DNA from 4 places in the Paenalkalicoccus suaedae genome. Region 1 is predicted to be linked to each of the others. Evidence: riboswitches for the same ligand, from Rfam matches in the RefSeq annotation. Region 1 holds a riboswitch; each other region holds the start of a gene.

Region 1 (4,213 bases):
AAGACGATACTGTGGAACCAGACCATGTTATCTCAACGAATCCTCAAGGTGGTAATAACGTAAAAGAGGGCTCTTTAGTGACGGTATTTGCTAACGAAGCGAATGGCACGGTCGACATGAATGATGTAGTTGGTCTATCACTTGAGGAAGCGGAAGAGCTTTTAGCAGATTTTGAGGATATAGAAGTTGTTTATGAAGAGAGTGCGACAGAAGATGAAGGAACAGTTTTATCGCAGTCACCAGAAGCAAATGAACCAGTCATTGCAGAAGAAACAGTTGTCACTCTTACGGTTAGTGAGGGTATGACGTATGTGATGGATAATTTGTTTGGAATGACGCGTTCTGAGGTACTCGATCAGATGGATGATAATCCTTATGTAACATTAAGATTCGAAGAAGATTTCCATCCATCCATTGAGTCAGGATTAGTTATTGCACAATCTCCATCAAGAGGGACAGAAATTAATGCTCCTGTAACAGTAGAGGTTACTTTCTCACGTGGACCTGAGCCATCGTCTTCAGGGGGATCTTCTGAGATTGAGACTCCTGAGCCAGATCCAGAACCGGAGCCAGAGCCAGATCCTGGCGAAGAGGACGGTCCAGTTACAAGTGACGTACCATTTTCAGTAGAAGTACCGCCTGCGCCAGAGGGATCAGAACCACCTGAGTATCGTATTCAAATCTCTATTATTGATTCTGAGAGCGATACACCTAGAGAAGTCGTTAGCGAGTCCATCACGGAGACGACTAGATTTACGCTACCTATGACGTTAAACCCAGGTGACACAGGATATCTGCTTTTATATGTGAATGGACAAGAATTCTCAGAGTCACCTTACGAATACACCTATGAGGAATTATTAAGCTATCAATAAATGGAGGTTTGCATGGCAATTGGGAGAATCGTAAAAGCATTAAGTGGATTTTACTATGTCGAAAACGAGGACGGCATTTTTCAGTGCAGAGGTAGAGGGAACTTTAGAAAGAGAAAGCTAACGCCACTAGTTGGAGACTGGGTTGTTTTTGAAGCGGAAAATCGTACAGACGGATATGTATTAGAATTACATGATAGGACGAATGAGCTCATTCGTCCTCCAATAGCGAATGTTGAACAGGCTGTACTCGTTTTTTCTGTCCATGAGCCGGCGTTTAGTCCACTATTACTAGACAAATTCCTTGTGCATATTGAAGCAAACGACATTCAACCACTTATATGCTTATCTAAGATGGATTTATTGCCAGAGGAAAAACTAGAAGAGATTCGTCAGTATAAAAAGGAGTATGAAAAAATCGGCTATGAAGTGATATCTACATCGGTTCACCAAGCGGATACGATCGAAGAGTTGAAGCCTGCCTTAGCAAATCGTGTGTCTGTTTTTGCTGGACAATCGGGTGTTGGTAAATCATCGCTGTTAAATGCGATAAAGCCGGAGCTAGATTTAGAGACGAATGCGATCTCAAAAAGCTTAAATCGAGGGAAGCACACCACGAGACACGTGGAGCTTATTCCTATCGAAGGTGGCTATGTAGCAGATACTCCTGGTTTTAGTTCTCTAGATTACCATGGTATTACCGAGGACTCTCTCTCCGCCTGCTATCCTGAAATGGCTGATCGAATACAGGAATGCAAGTTTAGAGGATGTACGCATTCAAATGAGCCTAAATGTGCGGTCAAGGCAGCTGTCGAAGATGGAGAGATTGCGCAGCATCGTTATGATAGCTATATTCAATTTTTAGAAGAAATTAAATCGCAAAAGCGGAGGTACTAGCATGTCAGTTAAAATTGCACCATCTATTCTTTCAGCTAATTTTGCCGAACTAGGTAAAGAAATTAAGGATGTCGAGGAAGGAGGAGCGGATTATATTCACATCGATGTAATGGACGGTCATTTTGTTCCGAACATTACGATTGGACCGCTTATTGTTGAAGCTGTGCGTCCGATTACGACATTACCGTTAGATGTGCACCTTATGATCGAAAATCCGGATCAATATATTCCTGACTTTTGTAAAGCTGGAGCGGATATTATTACGGTACACGTAGAGGCATGTCCTCACTTGCACCGTACGATTCATTTGATTAAAGAAAATGGGGTTAAAGCAGGCGTTGTATTAAATCCGGCTACTCCAGTAGATGTGATCAAGCCAATTATTGACGATATTGATATGGTATTACTTATGACAGTAAATCCAGGCTTCGGTGGGCAATCTTTTATTTCTTCCGTGCTACCCAAAATTACAGAAGTAAAAGAGCTTGTCGGAGATCGTGATATTGAGATTGAAGTCGATGGTGGCGTCAACGAAATGACAGCAAAACAGTGCGTAGATGCTGGTGCAAATGTTCTTGTTGCGGGATCGGCTATTTATAATCAAGAGGATCGACACGCTGCCATTGCGAAAATTCGTCAACAGTAGTAAAGTGAAATTACTTAAACGAAATTAAAATAATGAACCACAAGGGGAGTCTTAGAGGACTGAGAGGAAGCATGCGCTTCGACCCTTTAAACCTGTAAGTTGATACTTGCGTAGGGATGTGGAGATGATGCTAACAGACAGCTGTTGCCTTCTCGGCATAAGCTGTCTTTTTTTGTGGTTCTAAAAAAAGGGGATTATTTATTATGAGACAAAACAAACGATTACTTATTATGCTCGAAATCGCTATTATGAGCGGTCTTGCTTATGTGTTAGACTTAATTCCACTGTTTCAAATGCCTCAAGGGGGATCTATTACGCTCTCTATGCTTCCAATCCTTATTCTCGCTTATAGACGAGGAGTTATTGCTGGGATTATAGCTGGCGGATTGTTTGGCACATTAAATCTAATGTTTAATTCATTCGTGGTTCACTGGGCGCAGGCATTACTCGACTATCCGATCGCCTTTTTAGTGATAGGTTTAGCTGGTATTTTTCGTTTTTCAAGTCAGGCTTCGTTCCGTAAAAAGCTTACACTTCTTATCGCAGGAGTGGCATTAGCATCTGCATTACGATTACTTTCACACTTTACTGCAGGTGTAATTTGGTTCGGTAGCTTTGCCCCTGAAGGGATGTCGCCAGTATGGTATTCATTTATCTATAATCTAAGCTATATCGCACCTACATTTGTTATTTTAGTCATTATCATGGTCTTATTTGCTAATAAGGGAAAAGTCGTGCTACACCCCTCTAACGGACGTGTAGCATGACATATTTGTTAGTAGCAGGAGGTCCAAAAGTGGACCTTCCATCCCTTCAAGAGCTTTGCGACGAGCTTAAACCGACTGGCATTATAGGCGTTGATAGAGGAGCTTATTATCTTTTAGAGGCTTGTATTACACCAAATCTTGCTATCGGGGACTTTGATTCAATCGGAGAAACATATTTAAAGCAACTAAAAGCAGAATCAGTAGAACTAACCACTTTCCCTGCAGAAAAAGATCAGACAGATATGGAGCTGGCACTTGATATTGTTAAAGAAAGATTTAACGCTAAAAAGCTTATTATTGTTGGGGCGACAGGAGGCAGATTAGATCACTTTTTAATGAACGTGCAGTTGTTAGAGGTTGCTGCTACACGTGGGATTGAAGTGGAGATACTCAATACTTCCAATCGAATGAGTTATCTAGATAGCGGCGTCAAACATGTAAAGCATTCCATATACACCTATTTATCCTTATTAGCTATTACAGAAAAAGTTTCTGGAATAACGCTTACTGGAGTGAAATATGAATTAACAAATGCTCAATTAAAGCGTGGTTCGAGCCTTTGTGTTAGTAATGAAATCGTAGATGACGAAGCAATTGTGAAGATTGAATCAGGTAAAGTAATCGTGATTGAGTCCAAGGACGAAAATTAAGTGGTACTATCTGTGGCAGACTGAATATATATGTAATAGAATCGCTTTTTTCCGTCAGGAGGGAGTAGCATGAAGTTTTATACGATCCGTTTGCCGAAGTTTATAGGGGGCGTTGTGCGAGCTGTACTTGGCACAATTGGAAAAGGGTAATACAAAGAAAAGGACTCCTAATCCGATTAACGGATTAGGAGTCCTTTTACGTAATAGGTCACAAAATTATACGCGCTGAACTTTACCAGACTTAAGTGCGCGAGCTGAAACGTATACGCGCTTCGGCTTACCGTCCACTAAAATTCGTACCTTTTGAACGTTTGCGCCCCAACGACGCTTCGTTGAGTTAAGTGCGTGTGAACGCTTGTTTCCAGTAGATGGACCTTTACC
Region 2 (4,213 bases), 1.1 Mb from region 1:
ACGTGGACGAACATGTCGAGTCGCACAGAGGATGCTGTTGGCCTTAGTAGCGTACGCAAGCTGTTTGAGGAGCGTTTAGGGAAGCTAAAGCTTGATCAAGTCGATGCGCTGACGAATGGTCGTTCTGCGTGGACGTGGGAGACGAAGGCAGGACTAACGGACGGAACGCTACTTGTCGTTCCTATTGATGTACCGGGCGGACGTAACGGCTTCCCAATTCCATACCGCCGCGAGCAGGAGTGGGTGTTTGGAGAAGGAATTGCTTCAAGTCGCGGTGGTATTGCGACTGTGTTAGCGGCTTTGCAGGCGTTGAAGGAAGAGAAGCTACTTAGTAAAACGAAGGTCGGCGTATTTTTCTATGCAGATGAAGGAAGAGGGATGCGCTACAGTTCGCAAATGCTTGTAAAAGCGGCGAGTCGGGCGAAGCAGGTGCTTGTCATGCAGCCTGGATTTGCGGAGGGGAAGGTTGTCGACCAACGCCGAGGAACAAAGGAATTCCAGCTCATTATTGAGGGAGATCCGTTGCGCATTGGGAAGGAATCAAAGAGTAGTGATGTGCTGAGCTATTTTATTGAGAATGCAGAGAAGCTAAAGAGCTTAAATAGTCGGAAGAAGAAGGTAGCTGTATCGGTTCAGGATATGAAGTCAGAGCGATATAGCGTGCTTATGCCGCACCGAGTGACGGCAACGCTCTCTGTCACATATTTAGATGAGACGACTGCGACGGAGGTCGAGCAGGAGCTTAAAAAGCTCTTCTCGGGGGCGAAATCAGGAATGAAAACATACATGGAACAGGTCGTCGATCGACCACCACTCTTGAGGAAGAAACTAAATCCAATCATTGCAAGGTTAAAGGAGTGGACAGAGGCAAAGCAACTTCCATTCGGCATTGAGTCTAGTCTACTTTCGACTGCGGCGGGAGTCATTCCAAGTGAAACACCAGTAGTATGTGGATTTTCGCCGGCAAGTAGAGATTTATATACGCCGAACGAGGCGCTACACCGTATTGAGCTCGTGCAACGATCATTGCTATTAGCGCTTTATTTGCAGGGAGAATAACGCTTATGGACAAGCTACCTATTTTTGTGTCGGTGCCACATGGTGGAACGAAGGTGCCTGAGGGTTTACGCAACAAACTACTGCTTTCCGAGCTTGAGATTGTGCACGACGGTGACACATGGACAGGGGAGCTATTTGACTTTAAGGAGCTTGCCCACGTGTTTGTTAGTCAGTCTGTGGCGAGGATTGTCGTTGATATGAACCGGGCGCCGGGTGATCTGCCGCCGCATAACGTGGACGGTGTCGTAAAGACGGTTGCGGTAACAGGTGAGAACGTATGGAAGCCATCGCTTTCAGAGGAAGAGATTAGGGATTTAGTGGAGACCATTCACGCACCTTATCATGAAGCTATGCGTGAGGGTCTTCTACAACCAATTTCATTTGGTGTAGACTGTCACACGATGCTTGCAGAAAGTCCTGTAATAGGTGGTGGAGAGGCGATAACGCGTCCGCTGTTTTGTATTAGTAACCGTGGAGGAGAAGATGGCATAGAGGAGGACGAGCCTGTCACGGCAAGTCCTGCGTTTATGCACAGAATGCGAGAGCTAATAGAAGAAGCATTTGCTGACTACGGGATTGACGGGGTAGAGCTGTGTGTGATCAATGCTCCGTTTAAAGGTGGCTATGTGACGCAATTACACGGTGCACAAACAGATAAGCCGTTCGTTCAGCTGGAGATAAATCGAAGGCTATATATGAGCGAGGAAAGTGGCGTTGCGCCGACCAAGGAGGAACGCGCGCAGATGTCAGAGCTGCGGGAGAAGCTTGGTCGCGTGTTTGCGCAGTTAGCGTTCGAGTTATCGGATTCAACGCTTCGATAACCGCCGGCTGTTTACAAATCTTCAGACAATAGGTACAATGAACGTAACAATACAATGACACGAACGCACTAGGGGTGCATCTATCTTGCTGAGAGACAGGCTTGTCCTGTTAACCCTTTGAACCCGAACTAGATAATACTAGCGTGGGGAAGTGCAGTTAATCATACGATTCACGCACTTATTCGTAAACGATTGCCTGCACCTTCCTATTAGTTTAGGAGCGTGCAGGCTTTTTTGCGTTTCGTCTTGTGTTGAAATAGAAAAGGGATGCTTACGGCAAATTAGTTTGTAAGTAATCACGATGGAGGAGAGTTTAGCATGCAAGGACTATCATGTGGAACAAGTAATATCGTAGGAGTAAGGTTTGCTATTTACCCAATGGCAGATAATTTTGTCGAAATCATTAAAGGGGCTTTAGAAGAAGTTGATACATCTAAAGTGTGGATGCAAACAGATGACGTGACAACATGTGTGCGAGGTCGAAGTGAACACGTATTTGACGTGGCGAAAGCGATCTTTATCCACGCAGCAAAAACTGGAACGCACGTTGTCTTTAGCGGAACATTTTCAATCGGATGTCCTGGTGACAGCGAGGGAGACACGTATATGTCGGAGAACGATGAGCGTCTAAACGAAGAAAAGTCTCAACAGGAATCTGTCGAAGCGGCATCTCACTTTGCACTTTACCCAATGGATAACCCGAACTACATGCAGGTTATTGCCGATCAGTGTGCAGTTGCACAAGAGCACGGTACGTTTACGAAGGGTGTTCACTACGCGTCTCGTTTAGATGGTGATGCAAATAAAGTCTTCCATACGCTTGAGACAGCATTTGTTAATGCCTCTAAAACAAAAGAACGCGCACATGTGACAATGACTGCTCACATTTCAGCAAATAGTCCATCAAAGAAGGACAACGCGTCATGATGAAATCCTGGAAGCTTAAAGAGATTGTCTTAATGTCCATCTTAGGAGTTGTGTTTGCTGTTGTTTACCTGCTCTTTTTCTTTGCAGGACAAGGCTTAACAAGCTTCTTAATTCCGTTTGGTTTAGGCCCGTTCGGCTATGAAGTCATCTTTGGAATATGGTTTATTGTCTCTATCATCGCCGCCTATATTATTCGAAAGCCAGGGGCTGCCTTCTGGTCGGAGCTTATTGCAGGAACCGTACAAGTACTTCTTGGAACGCCAGCAGGTCCAATGCTAATCATATCTGCTGCTATTCAAGGTATTGGCGCTGAGCTTGTCTTTGCAGCGACTCGCTATCGTGTTTATAACCTGTACGTGTTAATGATGGCGGGTATGTCGGCAGCGCTTTTCAGCTACGTATGGGGAATCTTCCAGTCCGGTCTTCTGGCAATGGAGCCATGGCTCATTATTACAACCTTTATCGTGCGAATGATCAGTGGTGCTCTACTTGCTGGATTACTCGGTAAATTCCTAAGTGATCAGCTCGCAAACACAGGCGTTCTGCGCGGCTATGCGTTAGGAAAGGAGCGCGAGGGACGCTATGAGCGTAAAGTCTCCTAATACACTCGTTCAGGCAGTTAACTACTCGTTTTCGTATGAGCAAGACCACCCTCTTTTAAACAACCTCTCTCTGACTATTTCAGAGGGAGAAACCACGATATTGGCAGGTGCAAGCGGCTCTGGGAAGAGCACGCTTGCACTTTGTTTAAATGGTTTATATCCAGAGGCTGTTGAAGGCTACAGTACTGGAGAGCTTTTCTTCCGCGATAAGAGCGTTACGTCCTTTGAGAAGGGAGAGCTCAATCAACAAATCGGTATTGTGTTTCAGGATCCTGAGAGCCAGTTTTGTATGCTTAAGGTAGAGGATGAGCTAGCCTTTACGCTCGAAAATATCGAAACACCGCGAGAGGAAATGGCCGACCTCATTTCTGATGTGTTAGAAAAAATCGGAATAACAAAGCTACGTCATCGTGATATTCACTCTCTTTCAGGTGGGCAAAAGCAAAAAGTCGCGCTCGCAGCCGTGCTACTACTAAAGCCAACGATGCTTATTTTAGATGAGCCAACTGCGAATCTGGATCCTCAGTCACGACTAGAGTTTGTTGAATTGATCGAACGTTTATCGATGACAACGCTTATTATTGACCATCAGCTAGAGGATTGGCTTCGATTCACAGATCGCATGCTTGTCTTATCTCGAAGTGGAGAGCTCGTACTTGAAGGAAAACCGATGGAGCTATTACGTAAACACAAGAACGAACTCGAAGCGGAGGGCATCACGTTCTCTCCCGTATATGAAGAACTCCCTCACGTCGATCATGGTTCCGAGATTTTACGCGTGCAAAATCTACAGTTTAAACGAAA
Region 3 (4,213 bases), 1.1 Mb from region 1:
CTACATTCGTATCGTTCTCTGCAACAGGCTCATTCTCAGTATTCATGTTGTTAGCCTCTTCTGTTGCAACGTTCGTTGTGTTTGCTTCGTTTCCTGACGTTTCGTCATTAGAATTACAAGCCGCTAAAAGCAAAGCAGCAGTCATCGCAGAACCGATAAGCATTGTCTGTTTTTTCATGTGTATAAGCTCCTTTTGTAAATAGTAATCGTTACGATTTATGACTATACGCCTTATTCACAGAAACGTCAAGCAAGTCTATGAATAAAAGTAATATGCCTATTTTCTTGTAAACTCTCTATCTAAAGTCGCGTTAGGTGCTAGTTGCTTAGAGAGTAATGCATGAAGACGATTAATATGAAAGGGCACCTTCTTTAAGGATTTGATAGCATGGCAGTTAGCAACCAGGATCTTCGTATTTTTCTAGAAAAGAATGTACCGTACTCATGTTTTATGTACTGCACTCAAAAGTTAGTGAACCCTCACCTTCTATTCTGTCTTTAACTTTTCACCCTGCAACAAACTCTTCCATTTTCCAACAACTAGGCGTATAGTAAAAACCAACAACTTCATTAAAGGTGGCATACACAATGAAAGAAATCGCAATCGGCATACTGGCCTCCATGTTTTTTGCTGTCACATTCATTTTGAACCGCTCGATGGAACTAAGTGGCGGCAGCTTTCTGTGGAGCTCGTCCCTACGCTTTTTATTTATGATCCCTTTCTTACTTTTACTTGTCCTATTCAGACGTAACCTCAGCCAAATCTTCACTGAAATAAAAAAAGCACCGTTATCATGGCTCGGCTGGAGCTTCGTTGGCTTTGTGCTCTTTTATGTACCTCTTACATATGCAGCAGCTTATGGACCTGGCTGGCTCATAGCCGGAACGTGGCAGCTGACGATCGTTGCCGGGATTCTGATCGGCCCGATTTTCCTCAAGCAAAAGCTTGCCGTGCAGTCGCTTATGCTCTCGCTCATTATATTTGCCGGCGTTGTGCTGATTCAGTGGCAGCACGCGGATGGTCTGCAACTCTCGATGCTTGCAGGAATTTTGCCAGTTGTTTTGGCTGCATTTGCTTATCCGCTTGGCAACCGCAAAATGATGGAGCTCGTTGACGGGCGCCTTGACACGTTTCAGCGCATACTTGGCATGACGCTTATGACGACACCGTTTTGGCTACTTCTTGCCGGAGCTGGTCTCGTAACCGTTGGCCCACCGCCCGCGAGTCAAGTGCTTCAAGCCTTTATCGTCGGCGTTTCGTCTGGCGTTATCGCAACGACGCTGTTCTTCATCGCAACCGATCGTGTTCGCGGCGATAGCGAACGACTCGGAGCCGTCGAGGCAACGCAGTCGACCCAGGTGATTTTCGTTATGGTCGGCGAAGTCCTTCTCCTCTCTACCCGACTCCCAAGCGGCATCGCGATACTCGGTCTTCTGCTGATTATGATAGGCATGACCTTACACAGCTTTTTGTCGAGAAAATCGGGTCGCACTGCTCCAATTATGGCAACAAAAAAAGCCCGCTAAGGGGCTTTTTTTGTTTATCGATTATTTTAGAACGCCTTCTGGAACGGGCCATTTCTCTTGTTCAAAGGCCATCGTCCAGAACTGATGCTCAAGCTGTGTACTAATGAGGAAGTGCTCCATCATACGAGAACGCTCCGCTGGTCCAGCCGCTTCTGCACAAGCATCTATTTTCTGTTTAAACGTTTCTGTAATCAAACTAACGTCTTTGTCTCCATAAAACGTAATCCAGTCATAAAATGGATGGTCGGTTGTTGGATTGATTTCGTTCATCAGATTGCGCCCGATCTCCCAGTACGTCCACGGACATGGAGCAAGCGCTGCTAATGTTTCGCCCAAAGAGCCTGTAGTGGCTGCTTGAAGCATGTGGCGCGTGTAGTGATGAGCGGTCGGCGCGAGCGCGGCCTTCTGCAGGTCTTCATAGCTTACGCCGGCGACCTCGCAAAAATTGTTGTGCGGATGAATCTCGTCGTTAAGCACAAACGAGATTTGATCGCGGAAGAAAATCATGTCCTCGCGGTTCTCACACTTCGAAATAGCGAGTCCATAAATGCGGCAAAATGTCGTGAGGTACTCAAAATCCTGCTTCACGTAGTGAATTAGTGCTTCTTTCGGCACGTCGCCATTCGCAATGCCTCGCACGAACGGATGCTCCATAATTGCATCAAAAATTGGCGCTGCTTCCTGTCGTAACTGATCCGAAAAATTCATCTTCGTATTCCTCCTTTTTAATTGGAGAATACCACTAGTAGTCCTTTCGGTTGGATAGAACGCTAAAGATAAGGAAAGGCGAGGCGAGGTGTATCAAGTGCCGAGCTGTTTGACAAGCACGTTTTGTTAACGCGTCCATTTTAATCAACAACAGGCTCCTACGTCACCACGAAAAAGAAGCGCAGCCTCTCTTCTCGCGATCACGGGAAAGAGAGGCTGCGCCATAGCACGACCTAACCACTTTCCTCCGCTGGTACCAACCAGATCAGGTTCAAAGGGTCCAACGCAAACGCGTCGTCTCAGCCGGCTTTCGGCTCCCCTAGTGGATATTCTATGTCCATCATACATAATAAGTGGAAATGTTGCAACTATTTACCTTGGATGGTGAGGGGGGATTTGGTTTAAGCTAGCGTCGCGTTAACTTGCGCAGTTCACCCTCCAACTTGCGCGGTTCTTTCCGCGTTACGCAGTTCACCTGCTTTTTCGCGCGGTTGACCCTTACTTTCACGCGATCGGCGCCTTAACTTACGCAATTCTCCCTTCAACTTGCGCGGTTTTTTCCGCGTTACGCAGTTCGACTGCTTTTTCGCGCGATTGACCCCTACTTTCACGCGATCGACGCTTCAACTTACGCAGTTCGCCCTTTAACTTGCGCGGTTTTTTCCACGTTACGCAGTTCGACTGGTTTTTCGCGCGGTTGACCTCTACTTTCACGCGATTGACGCTTTAACTTACGCAGTTCGCCCTTCAACTTGCGCGGTTTTTTCCACGTTACGCAGTTCCATTGGTTTTTCACGCGGTTGACCCTTACTTTCACGCGATCGGCGCTTCAACTTACGCAGTTCGCCCTTCAACTTGCGCGGTTTTTTTCGCGTTACGCAGTTCACCTGCTTTTTCGCGCGGTTGACCCTTACTTTCGCGCGATCGGCGCTTCAACTTACGCAATTCTCCCTCCAACTTGCGCGGTTTTTTCCGCGTTACGCAGTTCGACTGCTTTTTCGCGCGGTTGACCCTTACTTTCACGCGATCGGCGCTTCAACTTACGCAATTCTCCCTCCAACTTGCGCAATCCTTTCGCCGTCGTGCCTCCTCCCCCTAAACCAGCACAAATAAGAGCCCGTGAACACTCTCGTTCACGGGCTCCATCTACCTATACCCTCTACTCCGCTCCTGGCACTTCTAGCACACAGACGCTAAAGTATTCCTTTTCGTCAGAGAGAATTTCCCTCACTGTAAATCCTGCTGCGACAGCGAGTTCGTGGATGTCGGACTCGTCAAACTTGTACGAGTTTTCCGTATGAATGAGCTCGCCCTCACTAAACTGAATGCCAGCGCCTAAGCCCTGCATGTCTTGATCCGACCTGACCTTCAAATGCATCTCGATTCTGCCTTTGCGCTTGTTATAGAAAGCTACATGTGAAAAAGCTGATTCATCTAGCTTCGCACCTGTTTCTCTATTTAAACGGGCAATGACATTTTTATTGAATGCAGCTGTTACTCCGGCGGAGTCGTCGTAGGCTGCTTCGACGACGGACACATCTTTTTTACGGTCGACACCGAGTAAAAATAAGTCGCCTGCATGTAGCATGTGACGGCTGTTTGCTAAAAATGCTTTTGCCTCATCTGGTTCAAAGTTACCAATCGTAGAGCCTGGGAAGAACACGACCCGCTTTTCTGACTGAGAAGGTGGTAGGGTGATTGGTAGCGTGTAGTCTGCCGAGACGCCGGTTACGCGAATTGCTGGGAAGTCTAGGCTTAGCTGTTGCACGGTTTGGGCCAGGAATTCCTCTGAGATGTCGATTGGAATGTACGTGTTGACGTTCGATAGGTGCTCGAGTAAAATTCGCGTTTTTGCGCTACTGCCACTTCCGTACTCGATCAGTGTCACCGGACGATCCATGTATGACGCGAGTTTTGGTAGCGATGCCTCCAGAATGCTCGCTTCCGTGCGCGTTTGATAATATTCAGGTAGCGCGGT
Region 4 (4,213 bases), 1.0 Mb from region 1:
TCTCCAACAGGCTTTGCCTGCTCAATTGCGACATGTAAAAACTCTTTCGCTTTAAAGATAGCACTCTCCAGTTTTACCCCTTGGGCAATAAAGGCTGTAATCGCGGCAGCATACGTACAGCCTGTGCCGTGAGTGTGCGTCGTGTCAATGCGCGGAGAGGTATACAAGACACTTGTTTGACCGGTGAAAAGCACGTCAGTCATAAACTCTGCACGTGCCTCATGACCGCCTTTAAGTAAAACTGGAACACCACCACAAGCGTGATAAAGTGCCTTCGCCATATCTTCAAGCTTATCAAAATCCTCGCGCTTTTTACTCAAGATGGCTTCTGCCTCAGGAATATTGGGCGTCACGAGAATTGCTAATGGGAAGAGCTTTTTAATTAACGTATCCTGCGCGTCCTCTTTTAAGAGCGGAGACCCTGTTGTAGTCACCATCACGGGATCGACGATCAGATTCGTTACTTGATGCCTACTCACCAAATCTGCAATAGCCTCAATTCGCTCTTTGTCATACAGCATACCAGTCTTCACAGCGTCTGCACCGATATCAGTAATCACTGCTTTAAACTGCTCCTCAATCGTAAGCACGGGGATGGGATGGACATCGGTTACCCCTAACGTGTTTTGCGCTGTGATAGCTGTAATTACGGATGTACCAAAAACGCCAAGCTCCTGGAATGTTTTGAGGTCTGCCTGAATTCCTGCGCCGCCGCCACTATCAGAGCCTGCAATCGTCATCGCTTTTATCGTCATGACGTCACCTCTTCGACTTTACTTCGATCATTCACATCTTCTTCCGTTATTTCGTACAACGCGTTCAGAAAATACTGCTGAAAGCTTCCAGGAGCTTTAACGGGAGTTTCTTTATAAGCAATTTCTGCCGCAACCCCATAAGTGGCTAGCGCAGCGACTATCGAGTCGAGAGAGACATCGTTACTAGCAATAAAAGCAGCGACTAAGGAGGACAGTAGACAGCCTGCACCTGTTATCGTTGTTTGCAAAGGGTGACCGTTAGAGACTGTTAAGACTCGGCTTCCATCTGTGACGATATCAACCTCGCCAGTCATAGCCACAATCGTGTTGTATTCCTTTGCTACTTTGATAGCTACCTCTTGTGCATTTTCAAGCGCTGTATCAGAATCGACTCCCTTTGTCGTAACGGAATCGTCTATTAAACTCGCAATTTCTGAGGCATTACCACGAACAACCTGGATAGACAGCTCTGTAAGTAGTTTTTTAGCCGTGTTTGTTCGATATGGGGTCGCGCCGGATCCAACTGGATCAAATACGATTGGCGTTTTTCCTTGGTTTGCAGCCTCTCCTGCGATAAACATTGCTTCTACAGTTGGCGCAGTTAGTGTTCCGATATTAATCATTAGACCTTGTGCGATGCTTGCCATATCCGCTACTTCTTCTTTGGCATAAGCCATAACAGGACTAGCTCCAATAGCATACATGCCATTAGCTGTGAAATTAGTTACCACCACATTCGTGATATTGTGGATCAAGGGTTTTGTTGCGCGAAGCGAAGTAAGTGCTGTGCCTAGTGTTGATTGCATGAAACAGTCCTCCTTTTTTTCGCACAAAAAAAGCTATTCCACGAAGGAAATAGCTCACTGTGTATACAAAAACAGTAGCCACTTTCCTACGCTGGTGTTAACCAGATCAGGTTCAAAGGGATTAGGAAACCTATCTCAGCCCGAGGGCACCCCTAGTGGATTACTTACTTTTTTTATGCGTTTAATTTATACTAACATAAGTGAAACTAGCTGACAAAAGATTCAAAAAGGAGCAACAGGAGATGAGCTTACAGGAGCAAGCAGCATCATTTATTTCGACCTGCTATCAGGAATTAGGAATAGATGCGACGACACTGGGTGACCGTTTACAGCAAGTGAAAGTAGAGATAGAAGAGACCGGAACGTATACACATACGTATGAAGAGCTCGTTCATGGTGCCAAAATGGCATGGCGTAACTCCAATAAATGTATTGGCAGACTTTTTTGGGAGACGATGAACGTATTTGATGCTCGCGAAGTTAAAGAGGAATCAGAGGTTTTTAATACCTTGAAGAATCATATGACCTTTGCAACAAATGAGGGGCGAATCCGTCCGACAATTACGGTGTTTGCTCCAGAAAAGGATGGGAAAGCACCGGTTCGAGTCATAAACCATCAGCTTGCGCGCTATGCAGGATACGAGCATCCTGACGGAACCGTAATCGGAGATCCAGACTCGATTGCGTTTACAAAGCTATGTCAGGACTTAGGTTGGCAGGGAAAAGGATCTGCTTTTGATCTTTTACCAATCGTGATTAAGCTTGATTCTACATTAGTATTGCAAGAGTTTGAGTCTGACATCGTTCTAGAGGTCCCATTTGAGCATCCGGAAGAGCCATCATTTAAAGAGCTTGACTTAAAATGGTACGCTGTTCCTGCAATTTCTGACATGCAACTAGAAATTGGCGGAATCACCTATCCAACCGCGCCATTTAACGGGTGGTACATGGGTACAGAAATTGGGGCACGCAACTTAGCGGACAGCTTCCGCTACGATAAATTGAAAGAAGTTGCTGAGGTATTTCATTTAGACACGAGTAAAACATCCGCTCTCTGGAAAGACCGTGCACTTGTCGAGCTAAACCGAGCAGTCTTACATTCCTTCCAAGAAAATCGGGTGAGTATCGTCGATCATCATACAGCCGCTGAGCAATTCCGTAAGTTCCAGCAACGAGAGGAACGCGCTGAGAGAGAGGTAACAGGGGACTGGACGTGGTTAATTCCACCTGTATCACCTGCGGCAACACACATTTTCCACCAAGGCTTTAAAAACGAGGAGAAGTCGCCGAACTTCTTCTATCAAGACAAGCTATATGATGAGTCAGGGAAGATGAAAGAGTAGGAGATGGCTACCTTGTGCGTCAAAAGGTAATATTTCATCAAACCCCCACCAAAAAAGCAGGTAAACGAGCTACTAGCCTCGTCCACCTGCTTTTTTACATTCATCTCCAGCTAATACGCAAAAGAGAGACTAACATCCCTACTCCAATAACGCTGCATAGTAAGCTCCCAATATAAGCGAGTCCCCACATGAATGGAGAATTACTCCAATTATTCACAATGACCAAAAGTAACACACCAGCAAGTACACATGCTACTCCTGCTTGAAACCTATCCACTCTAACCACCTCATTTAAGGTAATTATACCATATTTACCCTAAGTGAGTGGAGTTACTTCAATATCTCACCAACCTCACACATACCCATTGGCAACGAGTTTAATCGTAAAGTAATCCACCTCTTCAGGGAGAGCCTCCTTTACAGGCTTCATCCCCTCTTCAAGACCTACATCATTAATAGCTCGTTTAATTAAATCTACATGCTTAGCCTCAAATAGAGGAGAGAGCTCAATAGAGACACCATCTTCATATGCCTCTAAAAGATGACTTTTCACAGTTACCTCTTTAATATCCCGAAGCTTCATAATCTCTTCGACTGGTGTGCCATCTACATATAATTCCGCTGTTACCATATAGCTCTTCTGCTTTTTATCATTTGATAAAATTTCTTGTTGAGGCTTTGCCATCTCGTTTTCCTCTACATATACAAGGATCGCATCTAGGAATGGCTGTCCGTAAGTCTCTATCTTCATTTGTCCGACACCCTTGACTTGGAGCATCGCATGTTCATCGGTCGGGAGCTGCCTGCATAGCTCATGAAGCGTCTGATCAGAGAAGACCATGTATGGTGCAACAGCGTGCTCACGCGCGAGTTCGGTTCGCACTCCACGGAGTGTCTCAAATAACGGATGATCCTGGGTGACACGTACCTGATGCTTCTCCTCCTTCTTCGCAACCGACTCCTGTCCCTTTAGCACAGGCACTGCTAAATCAGTCAGTTGCAGCACTGGATAGTTGCCGCCAGTTAAAGCTAAATAGTCAGATGCAGCAAGAAAGTCAATCAACTGAGCAACCTCTTTTTGAGAGCGATTCTTCATCAGTCCGAAGGTTGGAAGTGTATCAAGCTTTAAATCCTTCACCTTCTTATTATTAGATCCAGTCAATACTTGAGCGACCATCGTCTTCCCGAATCGTTCACCCATCCGTCTTACACAAGAGAAAATCATCTGTGCTTCTCGCGTTATATCCACAGAGGTTCGATCATCGACGCATTCCGAGCACCTACCACAAGGTTCTGCCGGCGATTCTCC

What was found. Region 1 has a riboswitch for thiamine pyrophosphate ahead of thiT (energy-coupled thiamine transporter ThiT). Riboswitches for the same ligand answer to the same signal wherever they lie in the genome.
Region 2: it holds a riboswitch for thiamine pyrophosphate, as region 1 does, so the genes downstream of both, FLK61_RS05280 (YkoF family thiamine/hydroxymethylpyrimidine-binding protein) here and thiT (energy-coupled thiamine transporter ThiT) in region 1, are expected to answer to the same signal.
Region 3: it holds a riboswitch for thiamine pyrophosphate, as region 1 does, so the genes downstream of both, tenA (thiaminase II) here and thiT (energy-coupled thiamine transporter ThiT) in region 1, are expected to answer to the same signal.
Region 4: it holds a riboswitch for thiamine pyrophosphate, as region 1 does, so the genes downstream of both, thiM (hydroxyethylthiazole kinase) here and thiT (energy-coupled thiamine transporter ThiT) in region 1, are expected to answer to the same signal.

Annotation. Positions count from the first base shown of each region.
Region 1 is NZ_CP041372.2:2,081,108-2,085,320, reverse strand. Features, by position in the region: gene pknB (Stk1 family PASTA domain-containing Ser/Thr kinase) at 1-875, shown strand, start outside; gene rsgA (ribosome small subunit-dependent GTPase A) at 888-1,769, shown strand; gene rpe (ribulose-phosphate 3-epimerase) at 1,771-2,415, shown strand; TPP riboswitch at 2,448-2,549, shown strand; gene thiT (energy-coupled thiamine transporter ThiT) at 2,619-3,182, shown strand; gene FLK61_RS11035 (thiamine diphosphokinase) at 3,179-3,832, shown strand; gene spoVM (stage V sporulation protein SpoVM) at 3,902-3,982, shown strand; gene rpmB (50S ribosomal protein L28) at 4,049-4,213, opposite strand, start outside.
Region 2 is NZ_CP041372.2:944,612-948,824, forward strand. Features, by position in the region: gene FLK61_RS05270 (M20/M25/M40 family metallo-hydrolase) at 1-1,059, shown strand, start outside; gene FLK61_RS05275 (N-formylglutamate amidohydrolase) at 1,065-1,880, shown strand; TPP riboswitch at 1,941-2,047, shown strand; gene FLK61_RS05280 (YkoF family thiamine/hydroxymethylpyrimidine-binding protein) at 2,199-2,807, shown strand; gene FLK61_RS05285 (ECF transporter S component) at 2,804-3,409, shown strand; gene FLK61_RS05290 (ABC transporter ATP-binding protein) at 3,390-4,213, shown strand, end outside.
Region 3 is NZ_CP041372.2:3,136,593-3,140,805, forward strand. Features, by position in the region: gene FLK61_RS16430 (metal-binding protein ZinT) at 1-178, opposite strand, end outside; gene FLK61_RS16435 (DMT family transporter) at 589-1,527, shown strand; gene tenA (thiaminase II) at 1,549-2,235, opposite strand; TPP riboswitch at 2,461-2,566, opposite strand; gene egtD (L-histidine N(alpha)-methyltransferase) at 3,395-4,213, opposite strand, start outside.
Region 4 is NZ_CP041372.2:1,063,761-1,067,973, forward strand. Features, by position in the region: gene thiD (bifunctional hydroxymethylpyrimidine kinase/phosphomethylpyrimidine kinase) at 1-755, opposite strand, end outside; gene thiM (hydroxyethylthiazole kinase) at 752-1,561, opposite strand; TPP riboswitch at 1,628-1,725, opposite strand; gene FLK61_RS05860 (nitric oxide synthase oxygenase) at 1,804-2,904, shown strand; gene FLK61_RS05865 (hypothetical protein) at 3,005-3,181, opposite strand; gene recQ (DNA helicase RecQ) at 3,257-4,213, opposite strand, start outside.